DNA from 2 places in the Streptomyces cynarae genome. Region 1 is predicted to be linked to the other one. Evidence: riboswitches for the same ligand, from Rfam matches in the RefSeq annotation. Region 1 holds a riboswitch; the other holds the start of a gene.
What was found. Region 1 has a riboswitch for ZMP and ZTP ahead of N8I84_RS01595 (phosphoribosylaminoimidazolecarboxamide formyltransferase). Riboswitches for the same ligand answer to the same signal wherever they lie in the genome.
Positions count from the first base shown of each region.

Region 2: linked by a shared signal. The riboswitch ahead of N8I84_RS24605 (glycine hydroxymethyltransferase) and the one ahead of N8I84_RS01595 (phosphoribosylaminoimidazolecarboxamide formyltransferase) in region 1 are both predicted to bind ZMP and ZTP.

Region 1 covers NZ_CP106793.1:292,855-306,813, reverse strand. The annotation lists partial or broken gene N8I84_RS01615 (MFS transporter) at 206-1,537, opposite strand; gene N8I84_RS01610 (TetR/AcrR family transcriptional regulator) at 1,534-2,190, opposite strand; partial or broken gene N8I84_RS01605 (Tn3 family transposase) at 2,183-2,473, opposite strand; partial or broken gene N8I84_RS01600 (IS630 family transposase) at 2,610-2,735, shown strand; ZMP/ZTP riboswitch at 2,768-2,852, shown strand; gene N8I84_RS01595 (phosphoribosylaminoimidazolecarboxamide formyltransferase) at 2,883-4,040, shown strand; gene N8I84_RS01590 (TetR/AcrR family transcriptional regulator) at 5,376-6,011, opposite strand; gene N8I84_RS01585 (class I SAM-dependent methyltransferase) at 6,104-6,787, shown strand; gene N8I84_RS01580 (histidine phosphatase family protein) at 7,146-7,700, opposite strand; gene N8I84_RS01575 (CbtB-domain containing protein) at 7,958-8,179, shown strand; gene N8I84_RS01570 (CbtA family protein) at 8,199-8,957, shown strand; gene N8I84_RS01565 (DUF1259 domain-containing protein) at 9,188-10,192, shown strand; gene N8I84_RS01560 (hypothetical protein) at 10,189-10,554, shown strand; gene N8I84_RS01555 (hypothetical protein) at 10,924-11,853, opposite strand; gene N8I84_RS01550 (hypothetical protein) at 11,956-12,405, opposite strand; gene N8I84_RS01545 (phosphatase PAP2 family protein) at 12,634-13,281, opposite strand; gene N8I84_RS01540 (BlaI/MecI/CopY family transcriptional regulator) at 13,503-13,883, shown strand; gene N8I84_RS01535 (M56 family metallopeptidase) at 13,889-13,959, shown strand, end outside.
Region 2 covers NZ_CP106793.1:5,345,166-5,359,124, reverse strand. The annotation lists gene N8I84_RS24620 (2'-5' RNA ligase family protein) at 1-391, opposite strand, end outside; gene trpS (tryptophan--tRNA ligase) at 556-1,569, opposite strand; gene N8I84_RS24610 (hypothetical protein) at 1,680-2,354, shown strand; gene N8I84_RS24605 (glycine hydroxymethyltransferase) at 2,365-3,816, opposite strand; ZMP/ZTP riboswitch at 3,857-3,946, opposite strand; gene N8I84_RS24600 (glutathionylspermidine synthase family protein) at 4,085-5,269, opposite strand; gene N8I84_RS24595 (hypothetical protein) at 5,276-5,617, opposite strand; gene N8I84_RS24590 (DMT family protein) at 5,759-6,589, shown strand; gene pdxR (MocR-like pyridoxine biosynthesis transcription factor PdxR) at 6,604-7,995, opposite strand; gene N8I84_RS24580 (carboxymuconolactone decarboxylase family protein) at 8,043-8,549, shown strand; gene N8I84_RS24575 (carboxymuconolactone decarboxylase family protein) at 8,546-8,992, shown strand; gene N8I84_RS24570 (isocitrate lyase/PEP mutase family protein) at 8,989-9,705, shown strand; gene N8I84_RS24565 (ABC transporter substrate-binding protein) at 9,721-10,683, opposite strand; partial or broken gene N8I84_RS24560 (ABC transporter permease) at 10,685-12,627, opposite strand; gene N8I84_RS24555 (quaternary amine ABC transporter ATP-binding protein) at 12,627-13,904, opposite strand; gene N8I84_RS24550 (GMC family oxidoreductase) at 13,904-13,959, opposite strand, start outside.

The sequences.
Region 1 (13,959 bases):
ATCTTCGGAAATGGTGCCAAGCAGACTGGCACATCACGGTTGTTGCAAGAAGCGTGACCGCTTGGTGCCAACCATGCGCCGGCGTCGCCGGTGGGCGCCGTCGCCGGCGCCGGGCGTTTGTGTGTCGAGCGGGTGCCGCCTGCGGTGTTGGTGCTTGCGTCGGGCACGTGGAGGTCGTGCCGTGTCCTTCCTGCTGGGCCGGGCGTCGGGGTAGCTGCGACGCAGGGAGCAGGCCGAGTGCGGCGAGTGCGGCCAGGACCAGCAGGGCAGGGCTCATCGTTGAAACTGCGGACCCGGTTGCGCCGGCCGCGACGGCGATGCCGAGGGTCGGACCGATGTTCATGGCGGTCTGCTTGAGCCCACCGACGACCCCGGCGTACCCGGGCGGCGCGTCGCCGACGACGGTCCCGGTGGCAGTGACCATCACTGTGGCGAACCCGGCACCGATGACGGCAAAGGCTGCGGTCATGGCCATCCACGGGCTGGTCGGACCGAGCCGGGACAGCCCCGCGATGCCGACCGCAACGAGGGCCGTACCGGCGATCGCGGTGTGGCGCGCACCGTACCGGCGCAGTGCGGCGCCCGCGGCCGGTGCGCCGAGGACCATGAGCGCGGTCAGCGGTAGGACGCGCAGACCGGTGGCGAGCGGGTCGAGGCGGAGTGTGTCCTGGAGGTAGAACGTGGCCCTGAACAGTGCGCCGAACAGGCCGGCGGTGGTGACCAACAGGATTGCCATCGACGCCGTCACCGGTGCGGACCGCGCCACGGCCGGCGGAACGATCGGGTGTGTGGTGCGGCGTTCGTGCCGGGCGAGGACCGCTGCGACGCCTGTGACGGTGAGGAGTTCGAGCAGCGTCGGCGAGGCGGTCCACCCCCGCGCGGGTACGTCGGCCAGGGCGTGAACCAGGACTGCGAGCGCGATCGCGAGCAGGCCCGCACCGGTGAGGTTGAGCCGCGAAGAGTTGGCACGTTCAGGTGTCGGCGTCCGCACGGCGAGGACGAGAGCGGCGATGACGAACGCGACAGGCACGTTGACCCAGAACACGGCGCGCCAGCCCAGCTGCGCCACGAGCACACCGCCGAGGATCGGACCGGACCCCGCCGCCACCGCGATCGCACTGGTGCGGATGGCGATGGGCGTGCCGAGCCGGTCCGCGGGATACGCCAGCCGCAGTAGCGCGAGCGTCGCAGGCTGCAGGAGCGCGCCGAAGCCGCCCTGCATCGCGCGCAGGACGATCACCCAGCCGACGGTTGGCGCGAGCGCGATCCCGGCGGAGGCGGCCCCTAAGCCCAGGACGCCGGCGAGCAGCAGGCGAGGATGCCCGTAACGATCCCCGAGGCGCCCGGCGATGACGAGCAACGCGGCCACCGCGACCAGGTAGCCGGTGCTCGTCCACTGGATCTGCACCATGCTCGCGCCGAGATCACGCTGCAGGCTGGGCTGTGCCACGAGCAGGATGGTGCCGTCCAGTGCGACGATCATTGCGCCGGCCACGCTGACCAGAAGTGCGAGCTGCCGCTGTACGGGTGCGGTCATGAGGTCATCGGGCCAAGATGGGCGTCCAGAACTGCCGTGATGAGCCGGTCGCGCTGGTCGTCGCCGGGGTCACCGCCCAGCGGTGGGGCCCCGAGGGCGAGTTGCAGGCTGCCCCAGGCCCACAGCTGGGCGATGCCGTGCAGGTTCGACCACAGGGCGGCGGCGGTCACGGCAGGCGGCGGTGCGGCCTCGTTCGGCCCGCCGGTGCGTTGCGTGGCAGCCCGTTCCGATCGGCATCGGGCGACGAGCTCGGTGATGTGTCCGAACAGCGGGAGGGTCGATTCGCGCAGCCTCGGTTGGTCCGATGGCTGCGGCGCGCTGTCGAGCAGGTCGTGCCGCCACATGAGCTCGAACATGCCGCGGCGTTCCAAAGCGTACCCGACGTACACCCGCGCGAGGGCATCCAGCTCGCCGCGTGATGTGGTCGTGCCGGAGACCGCGGCCTCGAACCGGGTTCCGAGGTCCTCGAAGCCGCGACGGGCGATAGCCGACAGTAGCGCGTGGTGCGTGGGGAAGTACCGACGCGGCGCCCCGTGCGACACCCCCGCTCGACGGGCTATCTCCCTCAGGCCCACGGACGCGGAGCCCTCGGTCAGCACGAGGTCGACCCCGACATCGATCAGCCGCTCCCGAAGGGAGCCCTCATCAGTCATAGACAGTGTCTACCAGGGGTCGTAGACACTGTCTACTATGTTTGGGGCGGCCGCGGGTGAAGCGGCGCAGGACCTGTTCGGCCTCCGTGGTGCCCAGGCGCAGGGCGGTGGCGTACTTGACCATCTGGTCGTACTGCTGCGCGACCAGGTCCCACTTGATGGCCCGGGTTGTCAGCGGGCCGCCGAGCGTGGGCCAGCCGGGCGGGGTGTCGTGCGGGCGGCGTAGGCGGATGTTGCCGATGTTCTTCAGCCTCGGCAGCAGTCGGAAGTTGAGCAGCTCGGTGAAGGCCCCTACTTGTCCCCTGGTGTCCGGGCTAGGACTCCGGGGCCAACGACTGGGCTTACATCGACCTCGCCAGCGGTGCTTCCGGCCACCGCCACCTGCTGATCCGCCGAAACCGAACCACCGGCGAACTCGCCTACGCTGGCGCAACGCCAACGCCCGGCACCGCTACGTCCTGGCCGCCGAGCGCCGAGAACGCGCCCGCATTCGCAGCGAGAAGGGCTTCCGCTGGGGCAGGCGCCCTTGTGTCTTTGCGGTCTGAGCGGTCACGTCGTACTGCTTGCCGATAAAGTTGGGCCCGGCCGCAACTGGCGAGGGTGGATCACCACCGGGGAGTGGCCATGTTCCGATGTGAGCGTCGACCGCCTGGGCGCCTCCATCAGCGATGTCCCGCTGAGGAGGCCAGAACGTGGAACTGCGCTACGGAACCAATCCGCACCAGGCAGCGGCGCCCGCCGCTCCGGTGATGCCCGACCGATGGCCAGTTCGGGTGCTGCACGGACAACCGTCCCTCATCAATTTGCTGGACGCGCTCAACGGGTGGCAGCTCGTGCGTGAGGCGAGCCAATCGCTTGGCAGGCCGGCAGCAGCTTCCTTCAAGCACGTCTCACCCGCCGGCGCGGCCGTGTCCGGCCCCGTCGACGAGGTCACCGCGGGGCTCTACGGCGTCGCAGGCGACAGCGTCGGCGCCCTGACCAGTGCTTACCTGCGCGCGCGTGATGCCGATCCGAAGTCCTCCTACGGCGACTTCGCCGCCGTCTCCCACCCGGTTGACGCCGAGCTCGCCGAGCTGCTGACCAGCGTGGTCTGCGACGGCATCATCGCCCCCGGCTACGCACCGGGCACAGTCGAGCGGCTCAGCAGGAAGAAGAACGGCCGCTTCCTGGTCTTGGAGGCAGACAAGACGTTCACACCTTCACAGTTCGAAGCGCGGGAAGTCTTCGGCCTGCGGCTGGCCCAGGAACGCGATCAGGTGCAGCTTTCCACCGCCCTGCTCGACGCCCCCGTGGTCGGTGCACTGCCCAAGACCGCAGTGGACGACCTGCTGCTGGGGCTGGCGGTCATGCGCTACACCCAGTCCAATTCGGTGTGCTACCTGCGGGACGGGATGACCTTGGGGATCGGTGCCGGCCAGCAGTCCCGTGTCGACTGCACCCGTCTGGCCGGGGGCAAAGTCGACACCTGGTGGCTGCGACGCCACCCGGCCGTGCGCGCCCTCGCCTTCCAACCGGGCGTCCGGCGCCAGGACCGGATCAACTGGCAGATCCGCTTCATCGAGGGCGACCTCACCCCGGACGAGAGCGGGCGCCTGGCACAGGTACTGTCCACACCGGCCGACGCGCTGACCCCGGATCAGCGTGAGCAGTGGCGGCAACGCCTCACCGGCGTCGCCTTCGTCTCCGATGGCGCACTGCCCTTCCGTGACAACGTCGACCACGCCCACCGCCACGGCGTTGAATACATCGCCGAGCCGGGCGGATCCATCAGGTCCGACGAGGTCGAGAACGCCTGCCGCGAGCACCAGATCACGCTCACACGCACGGGCCTCAGACTGTTCCACCACTGACGACACCGGGGTCGACTGCCGAGACCCCGAGTCTCTGTCCGCTGTTCCTGTCGCGATCAGCCGTTGTCAGCCGGAGCGGCGGAGCAAGCCGGTGAACCTACGCGGTCAGAGCACTAGATCGGATAGTCGATCTGAGCGATGTCCTCGGCAAGATCTTCAAGCCGCACTTCAGGTGCAAGGCCGAGACGACTTCCTGTGTGAGCGGTTTGAGATCACAGACGTGCTGGACGGCTTCCAGTGCCGGTGCCATCTCGTAGTACTCGTCGGAGAACTGCACGTAAGCCTCGGCAGTGCCTTCCAGCAAGAGAGGGAGGGGCCTTCCGATCGCGGTCGGTGTCGCGGTGCCAGCGGATGAAGGCGCGGGCGGCGGAGCGGGGTGCGTCGCAGGCCGGGAACCGACGCGGTCCGGCTGCGGGCGGCGCTGTATCCGTTTCCAAAGCCGCCGCCGGTCCGGCGCCGCTCACGGCAGTACCCAGGCGGCCGACCACACCCGTGGCGGTCCGCGCGCCCGCCCCGACGCCGCCGGGGATGAATCCGGGTGCGCGGTGCGCACCGCACTGGACGATGCGCCGCATCGTGCGAACCGAGGCGCACCACCATGCGCCGCATCCTGGGCACCGGTGCGCGCACGGGCCACCCACCGCATCAAGGAGTCTCGGGCCGGACTGGCTCATCGGTCTCCCCGCCACCCCGCAGGATGATCGTGCCTGAGTCCGGAATCTACGAATGCGACTGCGGTCAGTCGCACGAGTACAGCACGGACGTGAAAGGGCACCGGTTCCCCCCGCTCCAGGACGGCTGCACAGGCAGCGGATGGAAGCTGAAGACTGCCATGCACCCCAGCGCCTGACCTGGCCGACACGGACGGCTTCGTAGCCCTCCACCAGTGGGCGATCCCCGAACGGCACTTCCCGGAATGTGGTGCGGTGCCGGGTCGGCTGGGCTCCGGCTATGCCGCCGGTGTCAGGTGGCCCTTCGGTGTCCAGGTCTTCGGTTCTCTGGTCGGGCGGCGGTGGTGGGTCCGGCGCACACGAACTTCCTGTACCGCACCCAGCCCAGCCTGGCGAAGAGGACGTCGCGCGACTGCCTGGTCCGAGTTCAGTGCGGCCTATCCCGTGCGTGCCGAGTACGAGCAGGGCCGCCACTTCCGGACGGGGCCGACCGCCCAAGGACCGGTCAGCCTTTGATGAAGGGTGCCGGAGCAGAATCGACGGCGGTGGTTGCGGCAAGCTGTCCGAACTGCCGTACGGATACAGCTGTTCCGGAGTGGTACCACATCACCGCCCCGGTCCGCCCGGTCCGCCCGGTCCGCCGTGGGAGGCGCAGCGGTGGGGCTCAGGGGCTCAGCGGCTTCTCACGCTTCTCGGGCAGCAACGACCGCAGCGCCATGTCCGTCAACTCGGCCTCCACCCTGTCGCGGTCGGGAACGACCGCCGTGCGGAACGCGCGGCCCGCCAGGAGGGATACGAGCCACCAGGCTGCGGTGTGCGGCTCGACGTCGTCGCGGATGGTGCCGACGCTCTGGCCGCGCCGAAGCAGGTCGGCGAGCGTGTCGGCGAAGTGCCGGTGGACCTGGCGGAGGGCTTCGCCGAGCGCCGGGTCGTGAGCCAGGGCCGCAGCATCCGCGAAGAGGAATCCGTGTGAGCCGGGCTGGTGGAAGCGGTCCATGTGGGCCGGATCGAGGAAGGTCGCGAGCACCTCGGGGACCGGGCGACCGGAGTCGGCCGCCCGGTTCAGCAGTGCGGACACCGCCTCGGTGGCGTGGTCGAGAGCAGCCTGGTACAGCGCGGACTTGGAGCCGAAGTTCTGGAAGACCACCGGTTCGGTGACGCCGACGCGTCTGGCGATGTCGGAGACCTTGCCGCGCTGGTAGCCGGTCTCGGAGAAGACCTCCGTGGCCGCCGCGAGGATCGACGCGCGGCGTTCGGCGGCGGGCAGGCGCGTCCGCGTACGGGGGTGGGACTCGGTCACACCCGACATCGTATGCCGACCCTTGCCAGGCTTCTTAGTTCGGACTAAGTTAGCGGCCGTACTTAGTTGTGACTAAGTTATGGAGGAGGGCCATGTCCCTCGGACACCTGATGCACGGCAAACGCCACCCGGACACCCCCGGCGTGACGATCGGAACCCCTCACGCGTACGAAATCTTCGGCAGTCTGTGCTTCGTCGGCCTCCGCCGCCGAGCCTTCACCCGTCTCGCCGAACTCAGCGGTGCGCAAGCCGGGGACCGCGTCCTGGACGTGGGCTGCGGCACCGGCTACCTGACCCGGCACATGGCCGCCCAGGTGGGCCGCGACGGCGCGGTGACCGGCGTGGATCCCTCATCGCCGGTCCTCGCCTACGCCCGCCGCAGGAAGCTCCGGCCGGGAAGTGCGCCATGTACCTACAAGGAAGGCATCGCCGAGTCCCTCGACCTACCGGACGCCTCGTTCGACACCGTCGTCACCAGCCTGATGCTGCACCACCTGCCGGAGGAGCTCCGGGCTGCGGCGCTGGGAGAGATGTGCCGTGTGCTGCGCCCCGGCGGGCGGCTCCTCGTCGTCGAGTTCCGGCCGCCGAAGAGCGCCGTCGGCCGGCATCTGGTGCACGGCGGAGCGGGGCACGCCATGGCGCACAACCGCGTCGACCTGCTCGACGGCCTCATCCGCGACGCGGGCTTCGAGGTACGGGGTGGCGGCGACGTACGTCCCTGGCTCACGTACGTGCAAGCCGTACGTCCTGCGGTAGCCGGCGATTCCGTCTCGTAGGGGGACGCGCTTGTGCGGGCGGGCTCTTGGACATGGCCTCCGTGAACGCCCTCTGTCCTTCAGCTGGACTGCTGGTCAGGGACCTGGCTGCGACGAAGCCTTCGCACGGACTCCGTCAGTGTGACGATGCCGCGTGGACAGGTAAGTCGTCGCAGCGCAGCACGGCGAGTGCCGGGCCGGCGGTCGCGGGGCACCACGTGGTGTTCGACGTGTCGCCGTCCTGGGCCGCTCGAAGGCTCTTGGCCGGGCTCCTCTTGGGAGCTGCCCTAGCGGGTGCTGCTCAGCCAAGGCCCCCCGTACACCAGTTGGCCCTCGCGTTCGGGGTGCAGGCTGCTGGCTCTGCTGGCCGCTGGTCCGGTCATCTCATGCGGAGGTTCCAGCGTCCGGATCGGCCGGTGAGCTGAACGCAGGTCAGCGGAGGCACGTCGATGCGCCAGAAGGCTTGCGCCGGAGTCATGAGGGCGTGCACCACGGCGGCACGGGCCACCGACTGGTCCGCGACGGCGAGTAGCCTGCCGGTGTCGTCCGGAAGGCCGTCCAGCCAGTCGGCGACCCGCCGGCACAGATCGGTCACCGCTTCGCCGCCGTGTGGCGCGGCGGTGGGATCCGTGGTCCAGGCGGCGAGCGCTTCCGGCTCGGTCGCGGCCAGTTCGTCGAGGCTGCGGCCCTTCCAGCTGTCCAGCTCCAGATCGCGCAGCGCCGGCTCGGTCAGGGCCTCCAGCCCGAACGCTTCGGCGGTCTGCGTGCACCGTCGGGAGGGGGCGCACAGGTAGCGGTCGGCCGGCGGCAGAACCCCCCTGGCATCACGGGCCTGTTGCCGCGCACGTGCGTCCAGCGGAACGTCTCCGTCGATGGGCACCTGCGGGGCAACCGGTCCCAGGGCGGGGGTGACCAGGATCAGCCGGATCGTCATGGGCGTGAGGCTAGTCGAGGGACGTGGTGCGCGTGCCACGTGAGGCAGACCATCTTGGCCGCTGGGCCGCGGGTCGGTACCGTCTTGGACGTCAGGACGACGGTGTGTCTGGAAGCCCGGTGAAAATCCGGCACGGTCGCGCCACTGTGTGCCGACGCCCCTCTGCTCAGGAGGCGTGCTGTCGGCGAGTCAGACCCTCGCGCCGTCGTCGCTTGCTCCACCAACACGGGACGCGTGTTCCCGAAGGAGGCCCCGCCATGGCGCAGTCCGCCATCACCTCTGCTCCGCTCTCCCCGCCCACCGTTGCCAAGCTGCCGCTTCGCGCCATCCTGCCGTGGGCGGCGTTCTTCGGCCTGCTGATGCTGGTCCTGCTGTACTTCGTCGGTGCCGAGGAGGGCGCCACCTCGCTGCTGTCCGGCGCGGGCGTGCACGAGTGGGTGCACGACGGCCGGCACCTGCTCGGCTTCCCCTGCCACTGACCGGCACGAGGACAGCCGCATGAACTCCGCAATCGTGCGGACCCTGCTGGTCCGCGGCATGCTCGCGGGCCTGGCCGCCGGGATGCTCGCCTTCGGGCTCGCACGTGTGATCGGCGAGCCTGGCGTCAACGCGGGTATCGCATACGAGGACGCGCACAGTCACGAGCACGAGGTCGAGATCGTCAGCCGCGCCATGCAGTCGACGGCCGGCCTCGCCACGGCGGTGCTCGTCTTCGGCACCGCCGTGGGCGGTATCGCGGCGCTGGCGTTCTGCTTCGCCCTCGGGCGGATCGGCAGGTTCGGGGCACGGGCCACCGCCGCCCTGGTCGCCGGTGGCGCGTTCGTCACCGTCTACCTGGTGCCGTTCCTGAAGTACCCGGCCAACCCTCCGGGTGCCAACGACCCGGACACCATCGGCAAGCGCACCACGCTGTACTTCGGCATGATCGCCCTGGCCGTGCTCGTCGGCATCGCCGCCGTGATCCTCGGCCGGCGCCTCGCCGAGCGGTACGGCAACTGGAACGCGACCGTCGCCGCAGCGGCCGCCTTCATCACGGTCATCGCGGCGGCCATGGCGTTCCTGCCGACGGTCGACGAAGTGCCCAAGGACTTCCCGGCAAGCGTCCTGTGGCAGTTCCGCATGGCCTCCCTCGGCATCCAAGCCCTGCTGTGGGCGTCCTTCGGAGTGATCTTCGGGTTCCTGGCCGACCGGGCGCTGCGCCCGCAGGCCGCCGACGACTGCGAGGCCGCGGCTACGAGGGTGCCCACCGCCATCTGATCGGCGCGTCATGCAGGGGCCCGTGCCGGGGGCGCGACCGGCACGGGTCCCTGTCCATGTCTCGGCGCCCTTTCTTCTGCTTCTGTACGCCGTTCGGCCCGACGATCCTCGCCGCTGATGGAGCCGGCATGAAGTCACCCGGATGGGGGTACTCTTCATGTCGGCTTCCTCAGCGGCGGTTTGTCTGGCCACGCAGGCACCATCGACGACGACCTCGACGAGGAGTGGTCATGTCACGCCGTTCGCATGTGAAGCCGCTCGCCGGTACGGCGGCCGCGCTCCTTCTGGTGGCGGGCTCCGGCCTGCTCGTGGGCTGCGGCACCGAGGCGGGAGACGGCGCCGCCGGCAGCGATATGCAGGCAGCCGCGGCACGGACCGCCATGCAAGGTCAGGCCCAGCAGCCCCTCCAGACGACCGCTGCGGACTGGCAGTCGCTCGCCGCCGCCCTCGGCCGCACAGGCACCGTGATGAAGGGCACCGTCTACCGCGTCCCGCTGCCCCGCAAGGACCTCACCGTCACCACCCAGGGCATCACCATCAAGCCGGGCCTCGCGCTCGGCGGCTACGCGACCTTCGCCAAGTACCACGACGGAACCATGCTCATGGGCGACCTGGTCGTCACCGAGGACGAACTGCCCAAGGTCACCGACGCCCTGCAGGCCGCCGGGATCGGGCAGACCGCGCTGCACAAGCACCTGCTCCAGCAGTCCCCGGCCATCTGGTGGACCCACGTCCACGCCATGGGCAATCCGGTCGCCCTGGCCAAGGGCCTGAAGTCGGCGCTGGCCGCCACCGCCATCCCGCCGGCCTCGCCGCCCCCGGCCACACAGCCGTCCATCGACCTGGACACCGCAGGCATCGACAAGGCGATCGGCCGCAAGGGCACCGCCGACGGCGGGATCTACAAGTTCTCCATCCCCCGTAAGAACACCGTCACCGACGGCATGCACGTGCTGCCGTCCGCCCTCGGCATCACCACCGGCATCAACTTCCAGCCGCTGGGCGGCAACAGGGCCGCCATCAACGGCGACTTCGTCATGACCGCACCCGAGGTGCAGCAGGTCATCCGCGCGCTGCGCAAGGGAGGCACCGACATCGTCGAACTCCACAACCACTCCCTGAACGACCAACCGCGCCTCTTCTACATGCACTTCTGGGCCACCGGCGACGGCGTCACCCTGACCAAGGCACTGCGCCCGGCGCTGAACGCGACCGCGCTGGCTCCCGCGTCGTGATCGGTTGGGGTCAGATCGTCTATGGCGCCGTGCTGTCGGCCGTCGTCGCCGCCGTCCTCATCGCCGTCACCCGCGGCCGCAACCGTGCCGTCGTCGCGACCGGTGCCCTGTCTGCGGCCGTCGGGCCCCTGGCCTGGAACGCGATCCTGCGCGCCGCCCACGGGGACCAGTTCTTCACCGACGCACCCGTGATCGTCTTCCCCGTCAGCTGGCAGGACACCGGCTCCGGCGTCTTCACGTTCGCCGCAGCGGCCTCCGGGTACGGGCTCGGCACGCTTGCCACGCAGCCGGCCCGCACCAGCATCCGCTACGCGCTCCTGGCCGCTGTGGCGGCCCTGCTCGTCGATGTCTACCTGTACTGAAGGGCCTGGCTGTCCTGACGCCGTCGCCTGCTACCCAAGATCAGGGCGCCGGCCACTGCGGCGGCGAGGACAACCCATCTCGGCGCCAGCCAGCTGATCGAGGTCGACGTCCACGCCGGCCGTGTCGAAGGACCATCAACGGCCTGCCCGGCGTCCACGGCGTACTCGTCGTTCCGATAAGGACCGTATCGCGCGGATCGGCCCGGGGGCCGAAAAAGCTCTCCACCCGCGGGTGGAGAGCCCGTCTTTCAGGGGTGTCCGCCGTGGCTGTCCCCGGCGTGGTGGTCTTGAGGCATGTGGTCCTGGGCGGGCAGGGGTGCTTGTCGGCCGGGTGCGGGGCGCCACCACAGGGTGGCGCCCCGCCGGGAGTTAGCCGACGTGCAGGGTCAGGGCGGCGGTGTGGAGTGTGCCGCCGGTCTGGAACTGCAGGAACAGCCGCCAGTTGCCGCAGGTGGGCAGCTCGGCGTGGAAGGTCAGGTCCGGGCCGCCGTGGTCGCCGGTCACCTTGGTTGTCGGGTGGAGGTGGGCGAACGCGGCGTCGCCCTCGTGGAAGGCGGTCAGATGGGCGTAGGTGTCCAGGTAGGGCTGCAGATCGGTGACGGGCTTGCCGTCCTTGGCGATGGAGACGGTCAGCGGGTGCGCCATCCCCGCCATGGGCTCGCCCTTGACGGTGACGGTGTACCCGTCGACGTGCGTGCTGCCGACGGGGGCGGGCAGCGGGGTCTTCGTGGCGTTGCCGGGCACGGTGACGGTGCGCGAGAGCACGAAGTCCTTGTCCTTGCCGGCCCCGGCGGCGGGGGTGAAGGAGGCGAACATGCGCCAGGAGCCCGGGGCGAGGGAGGCCAGGCCGGCACTCCAGGTCCCATCAGCGGCCATGGTGGGGTGCAGGTGCTGGAAGCCGGTCAGGTCGGAGCGGACGGCGTAGAAGTGCATCCGCCTGGTCTGGTCGACGGCGAAGGCGGTGACCGCCTTGCCGTCCGGGCCCGTGACCGTGAACCGGTAGGCCGCCTGCCTGCCCGAGGGCAGGGTGGCGTCCTTGGAGGTGAGGCGGTAGCCGTCCTGGGTGTCGGACAGGCCGTTGCCGGTGGCCATGTGGTCCATCCCGGGCTTGTCACCCATTGCCTGTGATGCGCTGGGCGAGGAGGACGCGGAGGACTTGGCGCCGTGGTCCATGCCCGGCATGGACGACGAGGAGTCGCTGGAGGAGCCGCAGGCGGCCAGCGTCAGCGCGAGAGCGGCTGCGGTGCCGACTGCGGCGAGGCTGCGGCGGCGCGTGGTGAAGCGGGAAGAAGAAGACATCGACGTGGGTCTTTCCGGGTGGGCGCACCACACCGGTGGTGCGCGGAAACGAGCAGGACACGGTGCCGGTTCCGGCCTGGGCCTGGGTCCGGCGCGCGCCTGTCACGTCCGCGCGATGCACACCTGAAGCAGGAGATCTCGTCCGCCGCCCGGTGGACCGCGCCGCCCCGTCCTGCCGGCCGCCGCCCGCAGTCGGGCCGGCGTCCACAGGGCGAGCGCTGCCCCACCTGCCACGGCGAGCAGGCCGGGGGCGGGTAGCGGGGTGCGCTCGTGGGCGGGGGTGGAGACGCACAGCATCCCGGACATCCGGGATGTGTCGGCGGCCCGGACCGTGGGGCCGGGACCGTGCCCGGCCGGCGCGGCTGTATCCATCACGGCGGCGTCGTGGCCGGCGGCCACAGGCGAGGACGCAACCGCGGTCATGACACCGTGGCAGCCCTCCGCCGCGGTGGCCGGGGCGCCGTGCATCAGGAACAGGCCGAACAGCACCGCGCACACCGCCAGCAGCCGGGCAACGCCCCGCCTGCCTGCCTGTGCGCTCTCCACGGCCATGCCCCTCCTTCTCGCCCGGTCTCGCTCCGGAGACCATACCCCCTGAGGGTATCCCTGCTCGATCTGGTTGCGCCTCCCGCCCGTGTGCGCGCCCACGCGACTGACTGGCACCCACCGGACCAAGAGTGGGGCGGTAGTCGATGATCTCGTCCGAAGAGCCGAATCCCACAGGTTGAACCAGCCTGGCGGTGGTGGCGAAGCAAGTCGGGTGTTTCGCTGCTCAGGGCGTCAGCGAACGGCGTGGGCGCCGGCTGGAGGCGCGGTCAGTACGGGCTTCAGTGCGCCGGTGCTGAGCCGGGTGACGAGCGGGATGGCGATGCGGCCCAGGATGCGGGCGGCCAGGTAGGCGACCGGCATGGCCAGGAGTGCGGCGCCGAGAACGTCGTGGGGGTAGTGGTCACCGAGGTAGACGCGGGTGAAGCCCTCCAGGAGGGCGAAGACGGCGGCGATCGCCGCAAGGCGCCGGTCGAGGAGCCAGAGAGCGGCGACGGTCGCGGCGGCGACGGTGGTGTGTCCGCTGGGGAAGGCGTAGTCGGTTCGGGCGGGGCAGGCGCTGACGAAGTAATCGTGCGGCAGCGAGTGGCACGGGCGTACCTCCGCGACGATCTTCTTGACGACCTCGGCGACGGCGAAGGCGGCCATGACGGCGAAGGGCACGGCCAGGGCGAAGGTCATGGTGGTGGTGTCGCGGCGGCGGGCCTTCCACCAGCCAGCCAGCATCAGCACCGCGAACACGCCGAGCCCGGCATTGGTCCACAGGCTGAGCGGGGTGTTCAGCCACTTCGTGTCCCGGGCGAAATCCGTGACGGTGGTGAACAGTGAGCCGTCGATGCTGGAGCCGTCGAAGGCGAGCTGGACGACAGGGTGGGGCGTCATCAGGCGGTATCTCCCGGGGAGCAGAAGAAGGGACGGCAGACCAGGACCCGATGCCGGCGTCTATGCGTCTGTAGAAGTTGGCGTCGTACTGCAGGGTTCTGGCGGTGTGTCGAGTGGTTTGCCGCACCCGGATGGCATGGCAGACTCGACGGCGCGCTAACTTCTACGAAGCGGTAGAAGTTCTACGGAACTGTAGATGATGAACGGGAGGTAGCCAACTCATGAACAGCGGACCCGCTCCGGCGGACCGCAGACCGGGTGGCGCGCTGGAGGCCGAGGTCCTCGCCCTGCTGCAGTCCTCGCCTCAGCCGCTGACCCCCGGCGAGGTACTGGAGCGCCTGGACAACGGCCTGGCCTACAGCACGGTGGTGACGGTGCTCTCCCGGATGTTCGACAAGGGGCTGCTCACCCGGTCCAAGCAGGGCCGCGCCTACGCATATGCGCCGGTGACGGACACCCACGGTCTGACTGCCCGCCGGATGCGGCAGGTGCTGGAGTCCGACTCGGACCGCCAGGCGGTGCTGACCCGGTTCGTCGAGGAACTCCCAAGCAGCGACGAGCAGCTGTTGCGGCAGCTTCTCGGCGAGCTCGGCGAGGGGTGAGCGGCATGGTGTGGCACCTGCTGGTGTACCTGCCGCTGTTGTTTCCGGTTCCGGCTGCGTGGGCTGCCGGGCCGTT
Region 2 (13,959 bases), 5.1 Mb from region 1:
CGTCGATGCCGTGCGCCACCGTCACATGCGGGTGGTACGGGAACAGCAGCTCGCGCGCCACCGGCCCGGAGGGGTCCCGGACCTGCCGCTGCAACCGGGAGCACGCCTCGGCGCCCTCGGCGACCTTCACGTACACCACCGGCGACAGAGGCCGGAACGTGCCCGTGCCGGCCAGCCGCATCGGGAAGGGCCGCCCGGCCGCCGCGACGGAGACGAGGTGCGCCTCGATCGCGGGCAGATCCGCGGAGTCCACCTCCGTCGGCGGCAGCAGGGTGACATGGGTGGGAATGCAACGCGCCGCGGCGTCGCCGAAGCCCGCGCGCAGCTCTTGGAGCTCGCTGCCGTGTGGCTCCGGGACCGCGATCGACACACCGATCGTTACGGTCCCCACGTCGTCTCCCTGTCGTCGTGTCGGTCGTCGTGTCGGATTCGTGCACAGCCGTCCGGCTATCGACTGTACGGCCACGACCGCCCGTCGGGCAGGCGCAACCGCAGTGATGTACAGCGCTCTTGGCCGTGGCGCGTCCCTGCGCCGGTACGCGCCGCTCCCGGACGTCAGTGCTTGGCGGGCAGGAAGCCCACCTTGTCGTAGGCCTGCGCCAGCGTCTCCGCGGCGACGACGCGGGCCTTCTCCGCGCCCTTGGCGAGAATCGAGTCGAGGGACTCGGGGTCGTCCAGGTACTGCTGGGTGCGCTCCCTGAACGGCGTCACGAACTCGACCATGACCTCGGCGAGGTCCGTCTTGAGCGCGCCGTAGCCCTTGCCCTCGTACTGCCGCTCCAGGTCCGCGATCGGGGTCCCGGTGAGGGTCGAGTAGATCGTCAGCAGGTTGCTGACGCCCGGCTTCTGCTCCACGTCGTAGCGGATCACGGTGTCCGTGTCCGTGACCGCGCTCTTGACCTTCTTCGCGGTGGTCTTCGGCTCGTCCAGCAGGTTGATCAGGCCCTTCGGCGTGGACGCCGACTTGCTCATCTTGATGGACGGGTCCTGGAGGTCGTAGATCTTCGCCGTCTCCTTGAGGATGTACGGCCGCGGGATCGTGAACGTCTCGCCGAAGCGACCGTTGAACCGCTCGGCGAGGTCGCGGGTCAGCTCGATGTGCTGCCGCTGGTCCTCACCGACCGGGACCTCGTTCGCCTGGTACAGCAAGATGTCGGCGACCTGGAGGATCGGGTAGGTGAACAGGCCGACGCTCGCGCGGTCGGCGCCCTGCTTTGCGGACTTGTCCTTGAACTGGGTCATGCGGCTTGCCTCGCCGAAGCCGGTGAGGCAGTTCATGATCCAGGCGAGCTGGGCGTGCTCGGGGACGTGGCTCTGGACGAAGAGCGTGCACCGCTCCGGGTCGAGCCCGGCCGCCAGCAGCTGGGCGGCGGCCAGGCGGGTGTTGGCGCGCAGGTCCTTCGGGTCCTGCGGAACGGTGATCGCGTGCAGGTCGACGACCATGTAGAACGCGTCGTGGGTCTCCTGCAGGGCAACCCACTGGCGGACGGCGCCGAGGTAGTTGCCGAGGTGGAACGAGCCCGCGGTGGGCTGGATACCGGAGAGCACGCGAGGACTGTCAGAGGCCATGTTCACCATTCTCTCAGGTCCGGGGGGCCGGGCTGGAACTGGCCGGGAACAGCTGTGATCCGATCTTTCTGCGACGGTGTAACAAGGAGCATGACAACTGAGGGGGTCGCATGCGCGGGCTCGGCGGGCTGGTGGGGGCGCTGGTCACGACGGCGGTGGCCACGGTGGTGGCGCTGGGCGGGGCTGCCGTGCCGGCGCGGGCCATGAGCAGGGACATACCCGATCTGGCACTGGTCGTGACGGGCGATTCGGGCCGCACGACGACCTTACGCTCGGGTGACCGGCGGTTCGCGCTGCTGTGGCAGTTGCTGGCGCCGACGGAGACACGGACGGAGCGGGTGCCCGAGACGTGGCAGCGGGGTCGGTATCCGCGGGCGCGGGCCACGGTGGTGTGGGCGCTGACCGGGATCGGGGGGTGGCCGTACACGCGCCGGGCACCCGGGGGCGACGTGGCCATCGAGCGGCAGGACCAGGTGTTCCTGGCGGCGGACGGGACGCCCTGGGTGCGGTCGGACCCGGCGCCGGACGTGGCCGACGACGACATCCGGTGGCGGCGGGTGCCGAAGGACGTCTTCGAGCGGTTGGAGCGGGACGGCCTCTTCGGGGCCGCGCCCGCCGCGCCCGGGGTGGTCTTCCGGACGACCTGCGCTGGGCGGCCGTGGGGCTCGGGGCGGGGCTGGCGCTGGGTGCCGGTGGCACGTTGGTCGTACGACGGCGCGCGCGCGGCTCAGCGGGTGGCCGAGCCGCCGCGTCAGGAGCTCATCGATCTCGGAGAGCTCGGGTGACCGGCAGTGGTCAGCCCAGGTCGACCTCCGGGTACAGAGGGAAGCCCGCCACCAGGTCGGTCGCCCGCTCGGCGATCTCCTGGGCGACCTTCTCGTCCAGGACGTGGGCCGCCTTGGACGGGGCGCCGGACTTGGTGGTGCCCGGCTCGGTGGTGGTGAGGACCCGGTCGATCAGGCCCGCCACCTCGTCCATCTCCGCCGTGCCCAGGCCACGGGTGGTGAGCGCGGGCGTGCCGATGCGGATGCCCGAGGTGTACCAGGCGCCGTTCGGGTCGGCCGGGATGGCGTTGCGGTTGGTGACGATGCCGGACTCCAGCAGGGCGGACTCGGCCTGGCGGCCGGTGAGGCCGTAGGAGGTGGCCACGTCGATCAGGTTCAGGTGGTTGTCGGTGCCGCCGGTCACCAGCGTGGCGCCGCGGCGCATCAGGCCCTCCGCCAGCGCACGGGAGTTGTCCACGATCCGCTGGGCGTAGTCCTGGAAGGCGGGCTGCCGGGCCTCCGCGAGCGCCACCGCCTTCGCGGCCATCACGTGCGGGAGCGGACCGCCGAGGACCATCGGGCAGCCGCGGTCGACCTGGTCCTTGAGGGAGTCGTCGCACAGGACCATGCCGCCGCGCGGGCCGCGCAGCGACTTGTGGGTGGTGGTGGTCACGATCTGGGCGTGCGGGACCGGGTCGAAGTCGCCGGTGAGCACCTTGCCCGCCACCAGGCCCGCGAAGTGCGCCATGTCGACCATGAGCGTGGCGCCGACCTCGTCGGCGATCTCGCGCATGATCCGGAAGTTGACCAGGCGCGGGTAGGCGGAGTAGCCGGCGACGATGATCAGCGGCTTGAACTCGCGGGCCTGGGTGCGCAGGGCGTCGTAGTCGATGAGGCCCGTGGCCGGGTCGGTGCCGTAGGAGCGCTGGTCGAACATCTTGCCGGAGATGTTCGGGCGGAAGCCGTGGGTGAGGTGGCCGCCCGCGTCCAGGGACATGCCGAGCATGCGCTGGTTGCCGAAGGCGCGGCGCAGCTCGGCCCAGTCCTCCTCGGAGAGCTCGTTGACCTGGCGGACGCCCGCCTTCTCCAGGGCCGGGGTCTCGACGCGCTGGGCGAGAACGGCCCAGAAGGCGACGAGGTTGGCGTCGATGCCGGAGTGCGGCTGCACGTAGGCGTGGCGGGCGCCGAACAGCTCGCGCGCGTGCTCGGCGGCCAGCGACTCGACGGTGTCCACATTGCGGCAGCCCGCGTAGAAGCGGCGGCCGACGGTGCCCTCGGCGTACTTGTCGCTGAACCAGTTGCCCATCGCCAGCAGGGTGGCCGGGGAGGCGTAGTTCTCGGAGGCGATCAGCTTGAGCATCTCGCGCTGGTCGGCGACCTCCTGGCCGATGGCGTCGGCGACCCGGGGCTCGACCGCGCGGATCACGTCGAGGGCGGCGCGGAAGGCGGTGGACTCGGTGGAGAGGGGCTGCTGCTCTGTCATGTCGGCCTCCGGGCGGCGTGGCTTGAAGCGTTCACGGTTCACGGTTGGCCCAGGCGCACGGCACTCGCTCGCATCCGGGCCGCTCCCCGATGGTCGGTCCCATCCCAGCGCGCCAGTCACGGCCCGTCGATCAGCCTACCGGGCGTCGCGGCGCGGTCCGTTCCCGTGTCCATCATGCGAGCGACGGGGAAAGGGCACACGTTCGTCTGCGGCCGGAAGCGGGGCCGGACCGGCTGCGGGCGGTACTTCGGCGTCGCGCGGACCGTGTCTAGAGGATCACGTGCGGCAGGAAACGCGCGTACTCGTCCGTGACCAGGCCCGACGACTCGCGGATGCCGAGGCCCGCCGACTCGTCCTCGACGACCCAGGCGCCGAGGACGACGTGGTTGCCGTCGAAGGAGGGCAGGGGCGCCAGCTCCTGGTAGCAGCAGGGCTCCTCCCGCACGACGGGCGCGGCGCCCGGCGCGTGGACCGTGACGCCCTCGCCCTCGCGGCCGAGGAGCGGCTTGGCGACGTAGCCCGTGGTGCGGGCCGGCTCCCGGGGGCCGTCCAGGTGGGCCGGGAGCAGGTTCGGGTGGCCGGGGTACAGCTCCCAGAGGATCGCGAGCAGGGCCTTGTTGCTGAGCAGCATCTTCCAGGCGGGCTCGATCCACAGGGTGCTGCCGGTGCCGCCGCCGTTGTCGAGGGTGTCGAGGACGTGGCCGCCGAAGCGGTCGGTGGTGAGCCATTCCCAGGGGTACAGCTTGAAGCAGCTGCGGATGAAGCGGAGCCGGTTGTCGACGAAGCGCTCCGAGAGCGGGTCCCAGCCGATCTCCTCCATGGAGATCCAGTCGGTGTCGAGGCCGGCCTGCTCGGCGGTCTCCTTCAGGTAGGCGACCGTCATCAGGTCCTCGCCGAGTTCGTCGTCGGCGGAGTGCGCGAAGTACAGCGGGCCCCCGGGCGGGAGCAGCGTGGCCTGCCTCTTCCAGGCGGCGACGAGGCGTTCGTGGAGGGAGTTCCACTGGTCGGCGCCGGGGAAGCGGTCCTCCATCCAGAACCACTGGGCGCTCGCCGCCTCCACGAGCGAGGTGGGCGTGTCGGCGTTGTACTCCAGGAGCTTCGCCGGGCCCGTGCCGTCGTAGCGCAGGTCGAACCGGCCGTACACGGAGGGGAGTTCGGCGCGGCGGTGCCAGGCCTCGGCGACCGCGGCGGCCACGCGCGGGTCGGTGATGCCGAGGTCGGCGAAGCGGTCCGTGGCGACGATGTGCCCGGCGGCGGCCAGACACATGGCGTGCAGCTCCTCGACGACCTCTTCGAGGGCCTCCACCTCGTCGAGCGTGAAGACGTAGTAGGCGCTCTCGTCCCAGTAGGGGCGCAGGGAGTCGTCCGGGTAGCGGGTGAGGGGATAGATCAGGCCCTGTGCCTCGACGGTCTGCTGCCAGCCGGGGCGGGGCTCGGTCGTACGGCGTTCCACCGCGGCTCAGCCGCCGGACTTGCCGTGACCGCTGCCGAAGCCGCCGCGGTCGACGCCGCCGTGGCTCCCGGAGCCTCCGGATCCCTTGCGGGGCTTGGTGAAGGAACCGCCGTTGACGAAGCCGCCCTTCTTCTTGCCGCCGTAGTACCAGCCGCCGTTCACGGACGTCTTGGTGGACGTGCAGTTCTTGTCGGAGACGACCTTGTAGCCCTTGCCGAGGGTGTAGCTGTCGCGGTCGACGCAGCGCTTGTCCGGGTCCGAGGAGCAGGCGGTGAGGGCGGCGGCGAGGAGTCCCACGCCGCCGAGGACGACGGTGCCCGAGCGCAGTTGCCGACGTGTGTCCGCCATGTTCGTTGATCCCCCGTCGAGTGAGAATTCGTTGAGTCTTCGGTGAGACTGTGCGGCAATCAGACTAGAGACCGCCGCCGTCGCGTTCACCCCTGCCCCTGTCCTCGGGATGTCTCCTACAGTCGCTCTGTGCTTGTGGGAATGGTGTGTGCGCTGGGCGCGGCGGTCTGTTTCGGTACGGCGACGGTGTTGCAGGCGGTCGCGGCGCGGGCGGCGGGCGGGGGCGGTGGCGGGGACGCGGCGCTGCTGCTGCGGGCCGTGCGGCAATGGCGGTATCTCGCGGGGCTCGCGCTGGACGGGCTCGGGTTCCTGTTCCAGATCGCGGCGCTGCGGTCGATCCCGATCTACGCGGTGGGCGCGGCGCTCGCGTCCAGCCTGGCGGTGACGGCGGTGGTCGCGGCGCGGCTGCTGCGGGTGCGGCTGACCGGGAGCGAGTGGGGCGCGGTGGCGGTGGTGTGCGCGGGTCTCGCCATGCTGGGGCTGGCGTCCGGGGCCGAGGGCGACCGGGGCGGTTCGGCGGGGCTCCGGTACGCGATGCTGGCGGCGGCGGTGTGCGTGCTGGTGCTCGGGCTGGCCGGGGGGCGGTTGCCGGGGCGGGGGCGTTCGCTGGTGCTGGGGCTGGGTGCCGGGTTCGGGTTCGGGGTGGTCGAGGTGGCGGTGCGGCTGATCGACTCGCTGGCGCCGTGGGGGCTGCTCGCCAATCCGGCGACGTATGCGCTGGTGGTGGGCGGCGGGGCGGCGTTCGTACTGCTGACGACGGCGCTGGAGCGGGGGTCGGTGACGGTCGCGACGGCCGGCATGGTGGTCGGCGAGACGGTGGGCCCGGCGGCGGTGGGCGTCGTGTGGCTGGGCGACCGTACGCGGGAGGGGCTGAGCTGGCTGGCGGTCCTGGGGTTCGCGGTGGCGGTGGCGGGTGCGCTGGCGCTCGCCCGGTTCGGGGAGGCACCTGCCCAGGCCGCGGAGGCTGCCTGATCCGGTCAGCACACCTAGGGCAACACACGGCACAGCGCTTCCAGCGCCCCCGACCACGCGTGGTCCGGTGGTGTTCCGTAACCCACGACCAGGGCGTCCAGTGGGCGTGTGGTCGCCGACGGGTGGCGGTAGGCCGACAGACCCTGCAGTGACAGGCCCTGCCAGGTGGCCGCCCTGATCACCGACGCCTCCGTGTCCGGGGGCAGTTGCAGCACCGCGTGCAGGCCTGCCGCGATGCCCCGGACCCGTACCTTCGGGGCGCGGGACGCGAGCGCGGCGACCAGGGCGTCACGGCGGCGGCGGTAGCGCAGGCGGGCGGCGCGGACGTGGCGGTCGTAGGCGCCCGAGGTGAGGAACTCCGCGAGGGTGAGCTGTTCCAGGACACCGGTGGCCCAGCCGCCGGCCCGCTGGGCGGCCAGCACCTCCGGGAGCAGGGACGCGGGCAGGACCATCCAGCCCAGGCGCAGCCCGGGGGCGAGGGACTTGCTGGCGGTGCCCAGGTACACCACGTGGTCCGGGTCGAGGTCCTGCAGCGCGCCCACGGGCTGGCGGTCGTATCGGAACTCGCCGTCGTAGTCGTCCTCCAGGACGAGGCCGCCCGTGCGACGGGCCCAGTCGACCACCGCGGACCGGCGCTCCGGGCGCAGGGCGCCGCCGAGGGGGAACTGGTGTGCGGGGTTCAGCAGCACCGCGGGTATGCCGGTCAGGTCCTCCGTCCGCGTGCCGAGGTCGTCGAAGGGCAGCGGTACCGTGCGCAGCCCGGCCCGCTGAAGGATGTTCCAGTGCACGAACAGGCCGTACGACTCCACGGCCACCGAGCCCGCCCCGCGGTCCCGCAGCACCTCGCCGAGGACCTTCAGGCCCTGCGCGAAGCCGGAGCACACCACGATCCGCTCCGGGTCGGCCCGCACACCCCGGACCCGGGAGAGGTAGCCGGCGAGCGCGGTGCGCAGTTCGACACGGCCGCGGGGGTCGCCGTAGCCGAGGGCGTCGTGCGGGGCGGCGGCGAGGGCATGGCGGGCGGCCTTGAGCCATGCGGTGCGCGGGAACGAGGCGAGATCCGGGGTGCCCGGCGTCAGGTCGTAGGGGAGGCGGCCGCGCTCGGGCGGATGCGGGGCGGGCCGTTCGGGCGGCCCGGCCACCGGATGCTCGGCCACCCGGGTGCCCGAGCCCTGGCGCGCGGTGAGCCAGCCCTCGGCGACGAGATCGGCGTAGGCGTCGGCGACCGTGTTGCGGGCGATGCCCAGGTCGGCGGCGAGCGAGCGGGAGGACGGCAGCCGAGTGCCGGGCGCCAGGCGGCCGGTGCGGACCGCTTCGCGCAGGGCGTCGGTCAGGCCCCGGCGCAGGCCCGGGCCGGTCGGCTCCAGATGCAGGTCGATGCCCAGAGTGGCCCACGTTTTCCCCATGGAACTGGACCATACCCCTGGGCTGCTTCGCTCATAGGGTCGAAGACATGACGACGAACGAGAACACCACCACCGTTGAGTACGCCCCCGAGCACACCCCCCGCATGGACTGGGGCAAGCACGCCCCCGAGGTCTTCAGGACGATGGTCCGGCTCGACGCGGCCGCCGGGCAGGGTCTGGACCCGAAGCTGCGCGAGCTGGTGAAGATCCGCGCCTCGCAGCTCAACCACTGCGCGTTCTGCCTGGACATGCACACCAAGGACGCGCTCGCGGCGGGCGAGAGCGTCGAGCGGATCATCCAGCTCAGCGCCTGGGAGGAGTCGCGGCACTTCTACACCGAGAAGGAGGTGGCCGCGCTGGAGCTGACCGATGCGGTGACCGTGCTGACGGACGGGTTCGTGCCGGACGAGGTGTACGAGAAAGCCGCCAAGCACTTCGAGGAGGCCGAGCTGGCGCAGCTGATCGCCGCGATCACGGTGATCAACGCGTGGAACCGGTTCGGCGTGACGACGCGTGCGGTGCCGGGGCACTACCAGCCCGGCCAGTACAAGTGACGGCTCGGACCACCCACCTGGACCCCGCGGTCCGGGCCTCGATGCAGGCCCTGAGCGCGGCCGCGAAGAAGGGGCTCGGCGACCCCGCCCTCGCCGAGCTGGTCCAGATCCGTGCCTCGCAGCTCAACCACTGCGCGTTCTGCCTGGACATGCACCTGGCGATCGCCCGGAAGCAGGGGGTCGACGAGTCGCGGCTGGACCTGCTGAACGCCTGGGAGGAGGCCGGGGAGGTCTTCGACGAGCGGGAGCGGGCCGCGCTGGCGCTGACGGAGGCGGTGACCGTACTGACAGAGGGCTTCGTGCCGGACGAGGTGTGGGAGCGGGCCGCCCGGCACTTCGACGAAGCCCGGCTCGCCCACCTGCTCGCCCTCATCACCGTCATCAACAGCTGGAACCGGCTGATGGTGTCCCGACGCATTCCGGCGGGGAGCATGGAGTGGTGAGCAAAGTCGACACGTTCCGCGCCCTGCACCACGGACGCCTCCCCGGCGATCCGCTCGTCCTGCCCGGGCCCTGGGACGCGGCGAGCGCGCGGGCCCTGGTGGACGCCGGGTTCCCGGCGCTCGCAACGCCCAGCGCCGGAATCGCCGCCTCCCTGGGGTACGCGGACGGGTCCACCCCCGCCGACGAGATGTTCTCGGTGGTCGCACGGATCACCCGTGCGGTCGATGTGCCGGTCTCGGCCGACGTGGAGGACGGGTACGGACTCGCCCCGAAGGAGCTGGTGGAACGGCTTCTGGAGGCGGGCGCCGTCGGGTGCAACCTCGAGGACTCCGGCGGAGGTGCCCTCAAGGACCCGCGGCAGCACGCCGAGCGGCTCGCCGAGGTGCGGGCCGCGGCAGGCGACCGGCTGTTCCTCAACGCCCGCGTCGACACGTTCACATGCGGGGACGGGGACCCGGAACGCGCCATCGAGCGGGCGGCCTTGTACGTCGCCGCGGGCGCCGACTGCGTCTATCCGATCGGCGCCCCGGCGAACGTACTGCCGCTGCTGCGGGCCGGCATCCAGGGGCCGCTCAACGCCTACGCCAAGCTCGACGGCGAGAGCCCCTCGCCCGCCGAGCTGGGCGAACTCGGCGCCACCCGGGTCACGTTCGGACCCTGGCTGCAGCGGCGGGCGACAGCGGCGCTGGGCGAGATCGCCCAAGGGCTGTAGGCGGGTTCGGCGGGATCAGGACAGCCACGACCTCCAGGTGGACTCGTGGCTGTCCACCCACTTCTTCGCCGCCTCGTCGGGGGTCGTCTTCTGGTCGGCGATCATCAGGGCGACCTCGTTCTGGTCCTCCGTCGTCCACCTGAACTTCTGCAGGAACCGGGCCGCCTTGCCGCCCTTCTTCGCGAAGTCGGCGTTGAGGTACTTCTGCAGCGGCGTGTGCGGGTAGGCGCAGGCGACCTTCGCCGGGTCCGCGTCGCAGCCCTCCTTGTACGGCGGCAGCTTCACCTCCGTCATGGGGACCTTCTTGAACAGCCACTGCGGCGCGTACCAGTACGTCAGGAAGGGCTTCTTCTCCTTCGCGAACTGCCTCATCTGCGTGATCTGCGCCGCCTCGGAACCCGCGAAGACCACCTGGTAGTTCAGCTTCAGGTTCTGCACCAGCGCCTTGTCGTTGGTGACGTACGACGGCGAGCCGTCCATCAGCTGGCCCTTGCCGCCGCTCTCCGCCGTGCGGAACAGGGAGGCGTACTTGTTCAGGTTCTTCCAGTCGGTGATGTCCGGGTGCTGCTTGGCCAGGTACGTCGGCACGAACCAGCCGATGTGACCGGTGACCCCCAGGCCGCCGCCACGGGTGATCGTCTTCTTGTCCTCGACGTACCGCTTCTCCTGGTCCGGGTGGCCCCAGTCCTCCAGGATCGCGTCGACCCGGCCCTGGCTCAGCGCGTCCCAGGCGGGCACCTCGTCGACCTGGACGGTGTCGACGCGGTAGCCGAGCTTGTGCTCCAGGATGTACTGCGCCACGGCCACGTTGGCCTGGGCGCCCACCCAGGACTGCACGGACAGGGTCACGGACTTCGAGCCCCCGGCGTTCGCGAAGGGAGAGGCCTGCTTGGTCATGTCGGCGGCGCCGCACCCGGCGAGCAGCGAGCATGCGGCCGCCGTCGCGGCGATCAGCGCCGTCCTGCGGTGCAGTGTCATGTCACGCTCCCTTCGTCGAGCGTCGCTCGGTCGGCTGGGTCACCCGGTCGAGCATCAGACCGAGGCAGACGATCGCGATCCCGGCCACCAGACCGGTCGCCAGGTCGCCCTGGGCGAGGCCGAAGACGACGTTGTAACCGAGCGCGCCGCCGCCGACCAGGCCGCCGATGATGACGACGGCGAGCACCAGGACCACGCCCTGGTTGACCGCGAGCAGCAGGGCCGGGCGGGCCAGCGGAAGCTGCACCTGGCGCAGCTGCTGTCCACTGGTCGCGCCGAGCGAGCGGGCGGACTCCAGCGCCGCCGGGTCCACCTTTCGCACGCCCTGCGCGGTGATCCGGACGACCGCCGGAAGGGCGTACACGATGGCGGCGGCGACGGCCGGGGCGCGGCCGACGCCGAACAGCGCGACGACCGGGATCAGGTACACGAACTGCGGCATCGTCTGGAAGACGTCGAGGACGGGGCGCAGCAGCCGCTCGAAGCGGTCGCTGCGGGCGGCCGCGATGCCGGTCGCGAAGCCGACGACGAGGGTGACGGCGACGGCGGCGAGCACCTGCGACAGCGTGTCGAGGGACGGCTTCCACACACCGAGCACGCCGATCGCGGCCATCGCGAGGACGGCGGTCAGCGCGGTGCGCCAGGTGCCGATCAGCCAGGCCAGGGCGGCGACGATCAGCAGCACCGACCACCAGGGCAGCCACTGCAGACCGGAGCGGACCGGGTCCAGGACCCAGGTGGTGAAGTGGCCCGCCCAGTCGGCGGTGCCGCCGACGACCGGGACGCCGGAGTACAGGTGGGCGGTCATCCAGTCGACGGCGCGGTTGACGGGCTCGGCGATGTTGACCGTCCAGCCCGTGGGCCAGTCGAGGCGGCCCGCCAGGCGCGCGGCCAGGGCCACGGCGACGGCGGCGAGGGCCGCGTAGGCCCAGGGCGCGCGCTGCGCTGCTCCTGCCCGATCCGGTTGCCCGCCGCTGAGGTCACCCGGTCCAGGACGACGGCCAGCAGCACGATGGGGATGCCCGCGGCCAGCGCGGCGCCCACGTCGACCGACGCCAGCGCCTGGTAGACGCGGTCGCCGAGGCCGCCGGCGCCGATCACCGAGGCGATGACCGCCATGGACAGCGCCATCATGATCGTCTGGTTGAGGCCGAGGAGGAGCTCCTTGCGGGCGAGCGGGATACGGGCGGTCAGCAGGCGCTGCCGTGCGGTGGCGCCGAGGGAGTCGACCGCCTCCAGCACCTCCTTGTCGGCGCCGCGCAGCCCGAGGGCGGTCAGACGGGCCATCGGCGGGGCGGCGTAGACGACCGTGGCGAGGACGGCGGCGGGCACACCGATGCCGAAGACCAGGACCACGGGCAGGAGGTAGGCGAACGCCGGGAGCACCTGCATGGTGTCCAGGACCGGGCGCAGGGCGCGGTCCACCCGGTCGGACAGACCGGCGCCCAGGCCGAGCAGTGCGCCGACGAGAACCGAGGCGAGGACCGCGACCACCATGAGGGCGAGGGTCTGCATGGTCGCCACCCACATGCCGAGCAGACCGCAGGCGAGGAACGCCGCTGCGGTGCCGAGGGCGAGGCGCACACCGGAAGCACGCCAGGCGACCACGGCGGCCGCGACCGTCACGCCCGGCCAGCCCGCGGCGAGCAGGACCAGGTAGACGGCGCGCACGGAGACGACGACGGCGTTGCTGACGTAGCCGAAGAAGTACAGGAACAGGGGGTGGCTGTCCCGATTGTCGATGATCCAGTTGCTGGCCGTGGTGAGGGGCTTGGAGAGGTCGACGGTGAGCGCGCCGGGCCAGCCGGCGCCCGGCCAGCGGGAGTTCACCAGCGGTGCGAGGACCGCGGCGATGACCGCGAGCACCAGGAGTTTGCGGGCGGCGCGGGTTTTGACGAAGCCGGGCAGCAGTGTGCGTGGGGCGCTTGCGGTGACCGTGGCCATCAAGCGTCCTCCTTGCTCGTGCCGACCGGCGGGCGGTGCGCCGGGCCTTGCTTGCCGGGTGCTTCCGTCACACCCGGCTTGGCTCGCGCGGGAGTGACCCCGTCGCCCAGCTGCGCCGCCACGGCGGCACGCTTGCCGGCGGCCACGGCGGCCATCCCGGCCGCGGACTTCCTGGCCCGAGCCGTTGCGGCCGACGTCTCCTCGTCCGTGGTGTCCCCGGTCGGCGCCTCGTTGCTCGCCGCGACCCCGGCGACCACCCCGAGCAGGGCCTCCGGGTCCACCAGGCCCAGGCAGCGGCCGTCGTCCACCACCCGCGCCGGGGCACCCGCCCGGGCCACCGCCTCGATCGCCTCGGAGACCGTGGCGTCCGGCGGTACCGCCGGGCCGCTGCCCGCCTCCTCCAGGGACGCGGCGCGCATGGCGCTGCGGACCGTGATGACCTGTTCGCGCGGGACATCGCGGACGAACTCGCGGACGTAGTCGTCGGCCGGGGAGCCCACGATCTCCTCGGGAGTGCCCAGCTGGACCACGCGGCCGTCGCGCATCAGGGCGATGCGGTCGCCGAGTTTGAGGGCCTCGTTGAGGTCGTGCGTGATGAAGACCATCGTGCGGCCCTCCTCGCGGTGCAGCCGGACGACCTCCTCCTGCATGTCACGCCGGATCAGCGGGTCGAGCGCGCTGAACGGCTCGTCGAACAGCAGCACTTCGGGATCGACGGCGAGCGCGCGGGCGAGCCCGACGCGCTGCCGCTGACCGCCCGAGAGCTGGGCGGGCCGCCGGTGCTCCATGCCCTCCAGGCCGACCTTCGCGACGACCTCGGCGGCCTTCTCGCGGCGTTCGGACCTGCCCAGGCCCTGGATCTCCAGACCGTAGGCCACGTTGTCGAGGACCGTGCGGTGCGGCAGCAGGCCGAAGTGCTGGAAGACCATCGCGGCCCGGTGGCGGCGCAGTTCGCGCAGCCGGGACCTGTCCATGGCGCGGACGTCCTCGCCGTCGATGACGATCGTGCCCGCGGTCGGTTCGATGAGGCGGGTCAGACAACGCACCAGCGTGGACTTGCCGGAGCCGGACAGACCCATGACGACGAAGACCTCGCCCTTGCGGACGTCGAAGCTCACATCGCGCACGGCAGCCGTGCAGCCGGTGCGTTCGCGCAGCTCTGCGGGGCTCAGCGCACCGAGCTCCGGGTCGCAGGGGACGCGGTCCGCCTTGGGTCCGAAGACCTTCCACAGGCCGTCCACGGAGAAGACCGGTGTGCTCGAGACGGGAGTGCTCATCACAGACCACCTCCGATCAGGTCGACGGCCTTCTCCCCGACCATCAGCACCCCGA